Regions from separate parts of the Lysobacter sp. M15 genome, predicted to be linked through region 1. Evidence: riboswitches for the same ligand, from Rfam matches in the RefSeq annotation. Region 1 holds a riboswitch; the other holds the start of a gene.
What was found. A riboswitch is a leader RNA that binds a small molecule or an ion and turns the genes downstream of it on or off. The one in region 1 is predicted to bind cobalamin.
Positions count from the first base shown of each region.

Region 2: it holds a riboswitch for cobalamin, as region 1 does, so the genes downstream of both, MC380_RS12580 (ribonucleoside-diphosphate reductase subunit alpha) here and btuB (TonB-dependent vitamin B12 receptor) in region 1, are expected to answer to the same signal.

Region 1 covers NZ_JAKPBV010000014.1:212,565-218,218, forward strand. Annotated here, with positions in the region: gene MC380_RS15120 (FAD-dependent oxidoreductase) at 60-1,274, shown strand; gene btuB (TonB-dependent vitamin B12 receptor) at 1,363-3,240, opposite strand; cobalamin riboswitch at 3,363-3,605, opposite strand; gene clpB (ATP-dependent chaperone ClpB) at 4,263-5,654, opposite strand, start outside.
Region 2 covers NZ_JAKPBV010000012.1:202,617-208,270, forward strand. Annotated here, with positions in the region: tRNA gene MC380_RS12560 (tRNA-OTHER) at 22-91, shown strand; tRNA gene MC380_RS12565 (tRNA-Ile) at 93-160, shown strand; gene MC380_RS12570 (slipin family protein) at 530-1,654, shown strand; gene MC380_RS12575 (RtcB family protein) at 1,712-2,935, shown strand; cobalamin riboswitch at 3,093-3,325, shown strand; gene MC380_RS12580 (ribonucleoside-diphosphate reductase subunit alpha) at 3,520-5,654, shown strand, end outside.

The DNA of each region.
Region 1 (5,654 bases):
GCATCGAACCGGGGACGACGTTCACCGGGCCGCACGCGACGGCCGGCTAGCGTGGCTCAATGGACCTGAAAAGCGGCTACCCCTGGTGGGCGATCCGGAACGGCCTGCTGCACGCCTTTCCGCCGCTGCATCAAGACCTGCACTGCGATGTGGCGGTGCTCGGCGCCGGCATCACCGGCGCCTTGATCGCAGACGAACTCGCCGGTCACGGCCATGACGTGATCGTGATCGACCAGCGCGATGTCGGTTGGGGCAGCACCGCCGCCAGCACCGCGCTGCTGCAGTACGAGATCGACACGCCCATGCTCGATCTTGCCCATCGCTACGGCGAAGACGACGCGCTGCTGGCCTATCGCGCCTGTGCGGATGCGGTGGGTTTGCTGCGCGACAAGGCGAAGGCGCTGGGAGCGGTCGATTTCGCCATGGCCGACAGCCTCTACTACGCCAGCAAGCCGCGGCACCTCAAGCCGATGCTGGAGGAATACGCCCTGCGGCGGCGTCATGGATTCCCGGTGCGGTGGCTGGACGCCGCAGACGTCTCGGAACGTTTCGGCTTCGCCGCGCCGGGCGCGATCCTGAGCGGACTCGCCGCAACGGTCGATCCCTATCGCTTCTGCTACCGGCTGCTGCAACGCCTGGAACGCGCGGGCACGCGCGTATTCGATCGCACCACGGTGGCGCGTGTCCTGGCCGACAGGCGCGGAGTCGCGCTGCACACCACCGACGGCTGCGTGGTCCGCGCGCGCCATCTGGTGGTCGCGGCCGGTTACGAAAGCCAGGGCCTGCTCGGCGAGCGGGTGGCACGCAACCGCAGCAGCTACGCCTTCGTCACCGATCCGATCCGGGGCGACGCCCTGCATCGGCTGCGGCGGACGATGCTGTGGGAAAGCGCACGGCCCTACCTGTACCTGCGCACGACCCGCGACGGCCGGATCATCGCCGGCGGCGAGGACGATGCCATCGACGTTCCTGACAAACGCGACGCGCGGCTGGGCAGGAAGACAGACGCATTGATGAAGAAGGTGCGGGCGCTGCTTCCCGGCGTGGAGATGCAACCGGTCTTCAGCTGGGCCGGCACCTTCGCCGAAACCGAAGACGGCCTGCCGTTCTTCGGCCCGCACCGCAAGCATGGGCCGCGCGTGCACTTCGCCATGGCCTACGGCGGCAATGGCATCACCTATTCGATGCTCGGTGCGGGCCTGCTGCGCGCGCTGATCGAGCGCCGCAAGCACCCGCTGGCGGATCTGTTCTCGTTCGCGCGGCTGGACCGCTGACTTCGCTGCGGCCGCAGCCGCGACATGCCAGCGTCGCGACCATGTCCGAAGCCGGCGCTGCCCGATCCCGACAGCGCCGACCCTTGGGTTACTCGGCGGGGCGATAGCGAACCGTCAGGGTGTAGCTGCGGCCAGGCTGCCTGTAGAACGCGGCCGTTTCGTAATCGCGGTCGCCGACGTTGGCCACGCTGGCCTGCACGCTCCAGTCGCGGTCGATCGCATACGCCGCGCGCAGGTCGACCAGGGAATAGCCACCCATGCGCACGCTGTTGGCCGGATCGTCGTAGCGCGCGCTCGCGGCGTACACGCCGGCGCCGATGCTGAAGGCGCCGAAGTCGCGATCCACGTCGATGCGCCCGCTGCGGCGTGCGCGGCGCGCCAGCACGTTGCCGTGGTTGAAGTCGTGGCTGTCGTTGCGCGGATCGAGCCAGGTCAGCGCGCCCTGCAGGCTCCATCCGGCGACCTGCACATCGCCGGTCGCCTCGAGCCCGCGGATCCGGGCGGCCTCGATATTGTTGGGCTGGCCGAACGGATGCGCCGCGTCCACCAGGGTCGGATCGTAGGCGATCAGGTCGTCCACCCGGGTCTGGAACGCATTGAGCGCCCAGCCGCCACGGCGGTGCTTCCCGCGCAGGCCGAGCTCTACGCTGCGCGAGTTTTCAGGGTCGAGTCCGGCATTGCCGAAACCGGGGTAATACAGCTCGTTGAAGCTCGGCGCCTTGTAGGCGGTGCCGTAGCTCGCCGTCAGCCGCAGCGCCCGGGTGAAGTTCCAGCCCCACAGCGCACTGCCGGTGGTCTTGCCGCCGAACTGGTCATCGTCGTCGCGGCGCAGTCCGGCCTGCAGCGAATGTACTCCGAAGCTGCCCTGCCACTGGCCGAACAGCCCGCGATTGACGCGACGCTCCACCTCGTAAGGCGTGTCGCTGTCGACCGCATCGCGCAACCAGTCGAAGCCGAAGGTCAGCAGCTGCGCCTTGCCCGCGACCACGTCGGCCTGCAGAGAACCCTGGTTGCGGCGGGTTTCGAAGCGGCTTGCGTGCACCCCATCCATGCTGTCGTCGCTGCGGTCGTAGGCCTGGCCGATCTTCGCCGTGAACGAGAGCGCGTCGGTCGGCGCATAGCCCACGCGTGCGGAGGCCGCCTGCTGCACCACCTTGGAGAGATTGGCGAAGCTGCCGTCGTATTCGTTGCGCCCTTCCGCGCGCAGCACGCGCGCGTCGGCATCCCAGGCATCACTGAAGCGGTAGCCGCCCTGCAGCGTCAGCGAATCGTTGCGGTAGCCGTCGCGGTCCGGATCCAGCCCGGCATCGTCGAACGGCGAGTCCGGATTGTCGCGCAGCACGTCGATGCCATCGGTGTGCTCGTGCGCCGCGGTCATCGAATACCAACCTGCGCCGGACTTGCCGCCGACGCCGGCGCTCGCACGCAGCGTGCCGAAGCTTCCGGCCGCCAGGCTGGCGTGCGGCGCGAACCCGCCCGCGGGCCGCCGGGTGAAGATCTGGACCACGCCGCCCAGGGCTTCGGATCCGTACAGGCTGGAGAACGGGCCGCGCACGATCTCGATGCGCTCGATCTGCTCCACCGGGATGTCCTGGAACGAAGCGATGCCGGCCGTCGCCGAGCCGATCCGGATGCCGTCGACCATCACCAGCACGTGATCGGATTCGGTGCCGCGCAGGAACAGCGAGGTCAGCTTGCCCGCGCCGCCGCTGTTGCTCATGGTGATCCCGGCCTGACCGCGCAGCAGCTCCGGCAGCGATGCCGGCTGCAGCCGTTCGATGTCGGCGCGGTCGATCACCGAAACCGCGGCCAGGGTTTCGTCCTGGGTGCGCGCAGTGCGCGTGGCGGTGACCACGACGCTATCGAGTTCCTGCGGGCCCTCGCCGGCTGCTGCGGCAAACGTGATGCACGAGGCGATGCCTGCAGCGACCGATGCGCACAGGATGGAACGACGTTGGAACTTCATTGGGAAACTCCTTGCACCGCGCCTGCCCGCGCGGTCGAGCGTGAGGAAGGACAGGCGGCAAGGAGGCTTGGGGGAATCTGCACGCGCACGGCGGCAAGACAGCCCATGACATCGCCCGCCGCATGTCAAGACATGCCTTGGGCCGGTCTCCGGGCTCGCGAGCGGAAGCCATGCTTCCCGGATCGGCGCCTTCCCGTGCAGATGCACAGTGGCCGTTGCCGATCCTTGTCTCGCCTACCGTTGCGGGGGCAGCTCCGGAATTGCTGGTCGTGGGCGTGCTGCGGACAGCACGGCGCCGGCGCACCGGATTCCCGTTTCAACCCTTGGCCGGCCGGCCGCGGGTCACCTCAGGCGGCGCGAAGTCTAGCAGGTTGGGGCAGCGGGGTTTCGACCCACTGCCTGCTGGTGAGCTTGTATAGACCGGTTTCCGGGATGGAATAGCTGCGTGCCCTTGACCTACCCGCACTCCCAGACGCAAGAAAGGTCCGGACACCCGGAGGGCGGCGGCCATGGATGGCCGCCGTTTTCGGATCGAGCCATGGATGGCGAGTCCGAAAATAGCGACGGCACCTCAGGCATCTTGAGCGCTTTGGACGTCACGAGAAGGTGCTTTCTTTGCCTACTTTCTTTGCACCAGCAAAGAAAGTAGGTCGCCGCAAGGCGAAAGCCTTATGCCCTTTGAGAAGCTCTACGCCCTTTAGGGCGAATGATTCTGACTTTGTTTTCGCTCACACCTCCAATGCGAACAACTTTCGCGCTAAAGCGAAATAGCTTTCGCCTGAAGGCGAGTTACTTTCTTTGCTGGTGCAAAGAAAGTAACCAAAGAAAGCACCTACTCGTGAAGTCAAACCCGCTCATGGCGCGTGGAGTGTCACGGAAATTTTCGGACTCGCCATCCTGGCTCGGTCCGAAAACGCCGGCCATCCATGGCCGGCGCCCTCCGGGTTTGCCCATGGCGCCGCTGCCGGGAGGCTGGAATCAAGATCAAAAGCGGGTTACGAGTTGGGTAAGGGCAAAACCGATCAATCGTGCCGGAACACCAATTTCCCGCCCTCACCTTCCACGCGCACCACATCGCCGCTGGCGTAGGCGCCCGACAGGATCTGCTGCGCCAGCGGGTTCTCCAGCTGCTGCTGGATCGCGCGCTTGAGCGGGCGCGCGCCGTAGACCGGATCGAAGCCGACATCGGCCAGCAGCTCGAGCGCCTGGTCCGACAGCTCGATGCGGATGCCGCGTTCGGCCAGGCGCTTGTCCAGGCCACGCAGCTGGATCCGCGCGATCTGCTTGATCTGCGCCTTGTCGAGCGGATGGAACACGACGATGTCGTCGAGGCGGTTGATGAATTCCGGGCGGAAATGCGCCTGCACCACCGCCATCACCGCGGCCTTCATCTGGGTATAGCCCTCGGCGCTGTCGGCGTGGCTGCCGCGTTCGGACATTTCCTGGATCTGGTGCGAGCCCAGGTTGGAGGTCATCACGATGACCGCATTGCGGAAATCCACCGTGCGACCCTGGCCGTCGGTGAGGCGGCCGTCGTCGAGCACCTGCAGCAGGATGTTGAATACGTCCGAATGCGCCTTCTCGACCTCGTCGAGCAGGATCACGCTGTACGGACGGCGGCGAACCGCCTCGGTCAGGTAGCCGCCTTCCTCGTAGCCGACGTAGCCCGGAGGCGCGCCGATCAGGCGTGCCACCGAATGCTTCTCCATGAACTCGCTCATGTCGATGCGCACCATCGCATCGGGCGAATCGAACAGGAACTCCGCCAGCGCCTTGCACAGCTCGGTCTTGCCCACGCCGGTGGGGCCAAGGAACAGGAACGATCCGGTCGGACGGCCCGGGTCGGACAGGCCGGCGCGCGAGCGGCGGATGGAGTCGGAGACGACCTTGATCGCCTCCTCCTGGCCGACCACGCGCGTGTGCAGGGCGTCCTCCATCTTCAACAGCTTCTCGCGCTCGCCTTCGAGCATCTTGCTCACCGGGATGCCGGTCCAGCGCGCCACAACCTCGGCGATTTCCTCGGCGGTGACCTTGTCCTGCAGCAGGGTGAAGCCGCGCGATTCGGCCTCCTGCGCGACACTGAGCTGCTTTTCCAGCTCGGGCAAGGTGCCGTACTGGATCTCGCTCATGCGCGCGTAGTCCTGCTTGCGCTGCGCCGCCTCCAGCTCCAGGCGCGCGGCCTCGATCTGCTCCTTGATCCGGGTTGCGCCCTGCAGCGTCGCCTTCTCGGCCTTCCAGACTTCTTCCAGATCGTTGTATTCACGCCCCAGCGCGTCGATCTCGGTTTCCAGATTGGCAAGGCGCTGCTTGGATTCGGCGTCCTTTTCCTTCTTCAGCGCCTCGCGCTGGATCTTGAGCTGGATCAGGCGGCGTTCCTTGCGGTCCATCTCCTCGGGCTTGGAATCGATCTCCAT
Region 2 (5,654 bases), on a different contig from region 1:
GCCGGGAGAGATGTTTCGAGCGGACGAAAGCTCAGAGGTTGAGCAGCGGCACGAGCCGTTGGCCGCCGGTTCGAATCCGGCTCGTCCACCACTGGATAGCTCAGAGGGTTAGAGCATCGGTCTCATAAACCGACTGTCGCGGGTTCGACTCCCGCTCCAACAACGACCTGTCACGTCGTTAACCGGGCGCAAGCCCATACCAGGAAACGCCCCGTGCGGCGTTTCGCCAGGCATCGCGCTTCGGTGTGGTGCGCAACGGAACGCCGCAGCGGTGATATCGCCGGGCCCGCGCCCTCGAGGCAGGCCGGCGGTCGCAGGACACGCGAAAGCGGCAGCAGCAATGCCGCGGATGCGTCGAACGCGATCGCCGCCCTGCGGACAGCACGCCGGCTCCGCGGTATCCACGTCAGGGGCGCTTCCACCCATTCCTTTGCCCGCTTCGACTTTGGAGCGTGCACCGCGAGACCCGATCCATCGCGCGTATTACCAAGCGGATCGGACCACCAGAGCCAACCAAGGAGAACTTCCAATGTTCTGGACCAAGAGGGTCGTGATCGGTGACGGCGAGCGCGGCCTGGTGTATCGCAACCGTCAATTCGCAGGCGTGCTCGCGCCGGGCGTGTACCGCTGGTTCGACCCGTTCAAGCGGGTCGAGGTGGCGATGCACGGCATTGCCAAGGCGGAATACGCCGGCAGCGATGCCGATGCGCTGATCGCCGCACTGGGCGAGAGGCTCGGCGAGAGCTTCGTGCTGGCCAACCTCGGCATGGATGAAGTCGGTCTGGTGCTGAAGAACGGCAAGCTCGAGGACGTGCTCGCTCCGGGGTCGCGCAAGCTGTACTGGAAGGGCCTGGTGGCCGTCGACGTGCAGACCGCGTCGCTCGCGAACGGTCTCGAGGTCGAGGCCGCCGTGGTCAAGCGTCTGCGTCAGCTCGGCGTGCTCGAGCGCATCACCGTGTCGCTGGTCGTGCCGGAAGAGAATGCCGGCCTGTTGTTCATCGACGGAAAGCTGGTGCGCACTCTGGCACCGGGCGCCTATGCCTTCTGGAACTTCCAGAAGAACGTGGGCGTGGAGCTGGTCGAGCTACGCGTGCAGTCGATGGAAGTCTCGGGCCAGGAGCTGTTGACCCGCGACAAGGTCAGCCTGCGCGTGAACCTCGCCGCGAGCATCCGCGTCGCCGATCCGGTGGCCGCGCGCACCAAGGTCGCCAAGTATGGCGACTACGTGTACCGCGAGCTGCAGTACGGCCTGCGCAAGGCGATTTCCGCCAAGACGCTGGACGAGCTGCTCGGCGACAAGGCTTCGCTCGACGCCGACATCTTCGGCTACGTGCGCGGCCGCGTCAGCGACCTCGGTGTCGACGTGCTCGGCGTCGGCGTCAAGGACGTGATCCTGCCGGGCGAGATGAAGGACATCCTCAACAGCGTCGTGCAGGCGGAGAAGGCGGCCCAGGCCAACGTGATCCGTCGTCGCGAGGAGGCGAACGCCACGCGTTCGTTGCTGAACACGGCGAAGCTGATCGAGGAGAGCCCGGTGCTCATGCGTTTGAAGGAGCTGGAGGCTCTGGAGAAGGTCACCGAGAAGATCGACAAGTTGACCGTGTTCGGCGGCCTGGACGGCGTCATGAAGCAGCTGGTCAGCTTGAAGCAGTAATCTTCGCGTGGCGAACGGATTCGCCGCGCGGAGTCTTATCCTAAGAAGGGATTCCACATGAGTACGCAACAGACCTACGAGTTTCTCCATTCGGAGCACGCGACCACGCCGATAAAGGGCTGGGTGCACGGCGTGCCGGTAGAGGACAAGGCGCGGCAGCAGCTGCGCAACATCGCCACGCTGCCGTTCGTCGGTCCGTGGGTCGCGGTGATGCCCGACGTGCACCTGGGCATCGGTGCCACGGTCGGTTCGGTCGTGCCGACCAGAGGTGCGATCATCCCGGCCGCGGTCGGCGTCGACATCGGCTGCGGCATGGCCGCGGTGCGGACCACGCTTACGGCGAACGACCTGCCCGACGACCTAGCGCTGCTGCGTAGCTCCATCGAGCGCAGCATCCCGGTCGGCAACGGCCCGGGCGGCGACCACCGCCGGATTCCCGACAGCGTCGAAACGAAGCTGGCGCAGTCGGACCTGATGGCGCGACTCGCGGTGATCCGCGACAAGCACCCGAAGATCCGCCCGGACAAGGTCGACAAGCAGATCGGCACGCTCGGCGGCGGCAACCACTTCATTGAGATCTGTCTCGACGAGGCCGATCGCGTGTGGGTGATGCTGCACTCGGGCTCGCGCGGCACCGGCAACCTGGTCGGCACCTACTTCATCGAGCTGGCGCGTCGCCAGCTGGAGAAGCGCGTGCTCGGCTTCCATCTGCCGGACAAGGACCTCGCGTTCTTCCTCGAAGGCGAGCCGCTGTTCGACGACTACGTCGCTGCGGTGTCGTGGGCGCAGGACTACGCGCGGGCCAACCGCGAGGCGATGATGGCGCGGGTGCTGCACGAGATGCGCCATCGCCTGCCGAAGTTCCAGCTGGACAAGGAGGCGGTGAACTGCCACCACAACTACGTCCAGCGCGAGGACCACTTCGGACAATCGCTTCTGGTGACCCGCAAGGGCGCGGTCAGCGCGCGCGAGGGCGAACTCGGGATCATCCCGGGCAGCATGGGCGCACGCAGTTACATCGTGCGCGGCAAGGGCAACGCGGACAGCTTCCACAGCTGCAGCCACGGCGCCGGCCGCGTGATGAGCCGTACCGCGGCGCGTGCGCAGATCACGCTGAAGCAGCATCGCGAGGCCACCGCCCATGTCGAATGCCGCAAGGACGCGGGCGTGATCGACGAATCGCCGGCCGCCTACAAGGACATCGACGCGGTGATGGCGGCGCAACGCGACCTGGTGGACGTGGTGCATACCTTGCGACAGGTGGTATGCATCAAGGGTTGATTGCATCGACCACGCATGGCTTGGGCCGCCCGGAGACGGGCGGCTTTTTTCGGCGCGCAACGAGCGACGGAATCGACCCGCCCGGCATGATGTCGTCAGCGGCTGACCATTCTGCAACCCAGATCCACGATCTTGTGTTGACGGAACCATACAACCCCATTATCTTGGGTTCGTCGGTTTCGGTGGCCTGCAAGTCGCCGGATGAAAAGGGAAGCCGGTGACGCCGTCGTCAGCGACGTTGGCCATTCCGGCACTGCCCCGCAGCGGTAACTGGGAACGAACCCGCCATGAGCACTGAGGCAACACGCCCCGGGAAGCGGCGGACTAGGAGGAAGCCCGAGGCTTCCGCGCCCATGAGTCCGAAGACCTGCCGACAGCCGCGCGATGCACGCCGCGCGGTGCCGGCCGCGGAATCTCCGGGGGGAGATGGCTGGTGGAGCACGCCGGCCGCAGCCCCCCTGCGCAGTCCCGGTTGTTGCGACGCCGCTGTCCGACCTTGTCGTTTCCGATGCCATCCGCGCCTGCGAGGGACAGGTCCGGACCCGTGCATCCCGCATGGAGACGACCCGATGCCTCATACCGGCATGCCCCAGACCAACGCAGCCGTGGCCGATGCCGTGGTTGATTCCGAATTTCTGCTCACCCCTCCGCCCACCGCCACCACGATGCGCGTGACCAAGCGCAACGGCGCCAGCGAGGCCGTGGACCTCAACAAGATCGTGCGCGCGGTCACCCGCGCTGCCGACGGCCTGCACGCGGTCGAGCCGATGCGCGTGGCCACGCGCACGATTTCCGGCCTGTACGACGGCGCCACCACGCGCGAACTGGATGAACTGTCGATCCGCACCGCGGCGCTGTTGACCGGCGAGGAACCCGAATATGGCCGCCTGGCCGCGCGCCTGCTCGCCGCAGTGATCGCCAAGGAAGTCTCAGGTCAGGAAATCCACGCCTTCTCGCAGTCGATCGCGCGCGGCCACGAAGTAGGTCTGATCAACGACCGCCTGCTCGGCTTCGTCCAGGCCAACGCGCGCAAGCTCAACGATGCGATCGACGTATCGCTGGACCGGCACTTCGACTACTTCGGCCTGCGCACCCTGTACGACCGCTACCTGTTGCGCCATCCGCATACGCGCAAGGTGGTCGAGACCCCGCAGCAGTTCTTCCTGCGCATCGCCTGCGCGCTGAGCGAAGACGTACCCGAGGCGCTGGCGCTATACCAGCGCATGGGCAACCTGGACTACCTGCCCAGCTCGCCCACGCTGTTCAACGGCGGGACCACGCACGAGCAGCTGTCCAGCTGCTTTCTGCTCGATTCGCCGCAGGATTCGCTGGAATCGATCTACCAGAAGTACGGCGACATCGCGCAACTGTCCAAGTTCAGCGGCGGCATCGGCGTCAGCTACACCCGCGTGCGTTCGCGTGGCTCGCTGATCAGGTCCACCAACGGCCACTCCAACGGCATCGTGCCGTGGCTGAAGACGCTCGACTCCTCGGTCGCGGCGGTCAACCAGGGCGGCAAGCGCAAGGGCGCGGCCTGCGTCTACCTGGAGCCCTGGCACGCCGACGTGGAGGAATTCCTGGAACTGCGCGACAACACCGGCGACGAGGCGCGGCGCACCCACAACCTCAACCTCGCAAACTGGGTGCCGGACCTGTTCATGCGGCGCGTGGAAGCCGACGCGGAATGGTCGCTGTTCGATCCGCGCGTGGTGCCGGAGTTGGTCGATCTGTTCGGAGCGGATTTCGAACGCGCCTACGAGCAGGCCGAAACGCAGGGCAAGGCGGTCAAATCGATCAGGGCGCGCGAACTCTACGCACGGATGATGCGCACCCTGGCCCAGACCGGCAACGGCTGGATGACCTTCAAGGACAAGTGCAACCGCGCCAGTAATCAGACCGCCAAACCCGGCAACGTGATCCATCTGTCGAACCTGTGCACCGAGATCCTGGAAGTCACCTCGGCAGAGGAAACCGCGGTCTGCAACCTGGGATCGATCAACCTCTCGCGGCATTTCGACGCGGACGGCCGTTTCGATTTCGACAAGCTGGGCGAGACCGTGCAACTGGCGATCCGCCAGCTCGACCGCGTGATCGACCTGAACTTCTATCCGATCGAGTCGGCGCGCCGCGGCAACCTGCGCTGGCGTCCGGTCGGACTGGGCGTGATGGGCCTGCAGGACGTGTTCTTCAGGCTGCGCCTGCCCTTCGATAGCGAGGCCGCACGCAGGCTGTCCGCACGCATCGCCGAAGAGATCTACTTCCATGCGCTGGATGCATCCAACGAGTTGGCGATCGAACGCGGCAGGCATCCGGGCTTCGCCGAGACCCGCGCCGCGACCGGCGAGCTGCAGTTCGACGCCTGGGGCGTGGTGCCGGAGAACGCCACCCGCTGGGACGGCCTGCGCGCGCGCATCCAGGAACACGGCCTGCGCAACTCGCTGCTGGTCGCCATCGCACCCACCGCGACCATCGCCTCGATCGCCGGTTGCTACGAATGCGTCGAGCCGCAGACCAGCAACCTGTTCAAGCGCGAGACGCTGTCGGGCGACTTCCTGCAGGTCAACCGCTACCTGGTGGCCGAACTCAAGCAGCTCGGACTGTGGACCGCGGAGATGCGCGATGCCATCAAGCACGCCGAAGGCTCGATCCAGGCCATCACGCGAATCCCGCAGGCACTGCGCGAGGTGTACCGCACCACTTGGGAAATCCCGATGCGCGC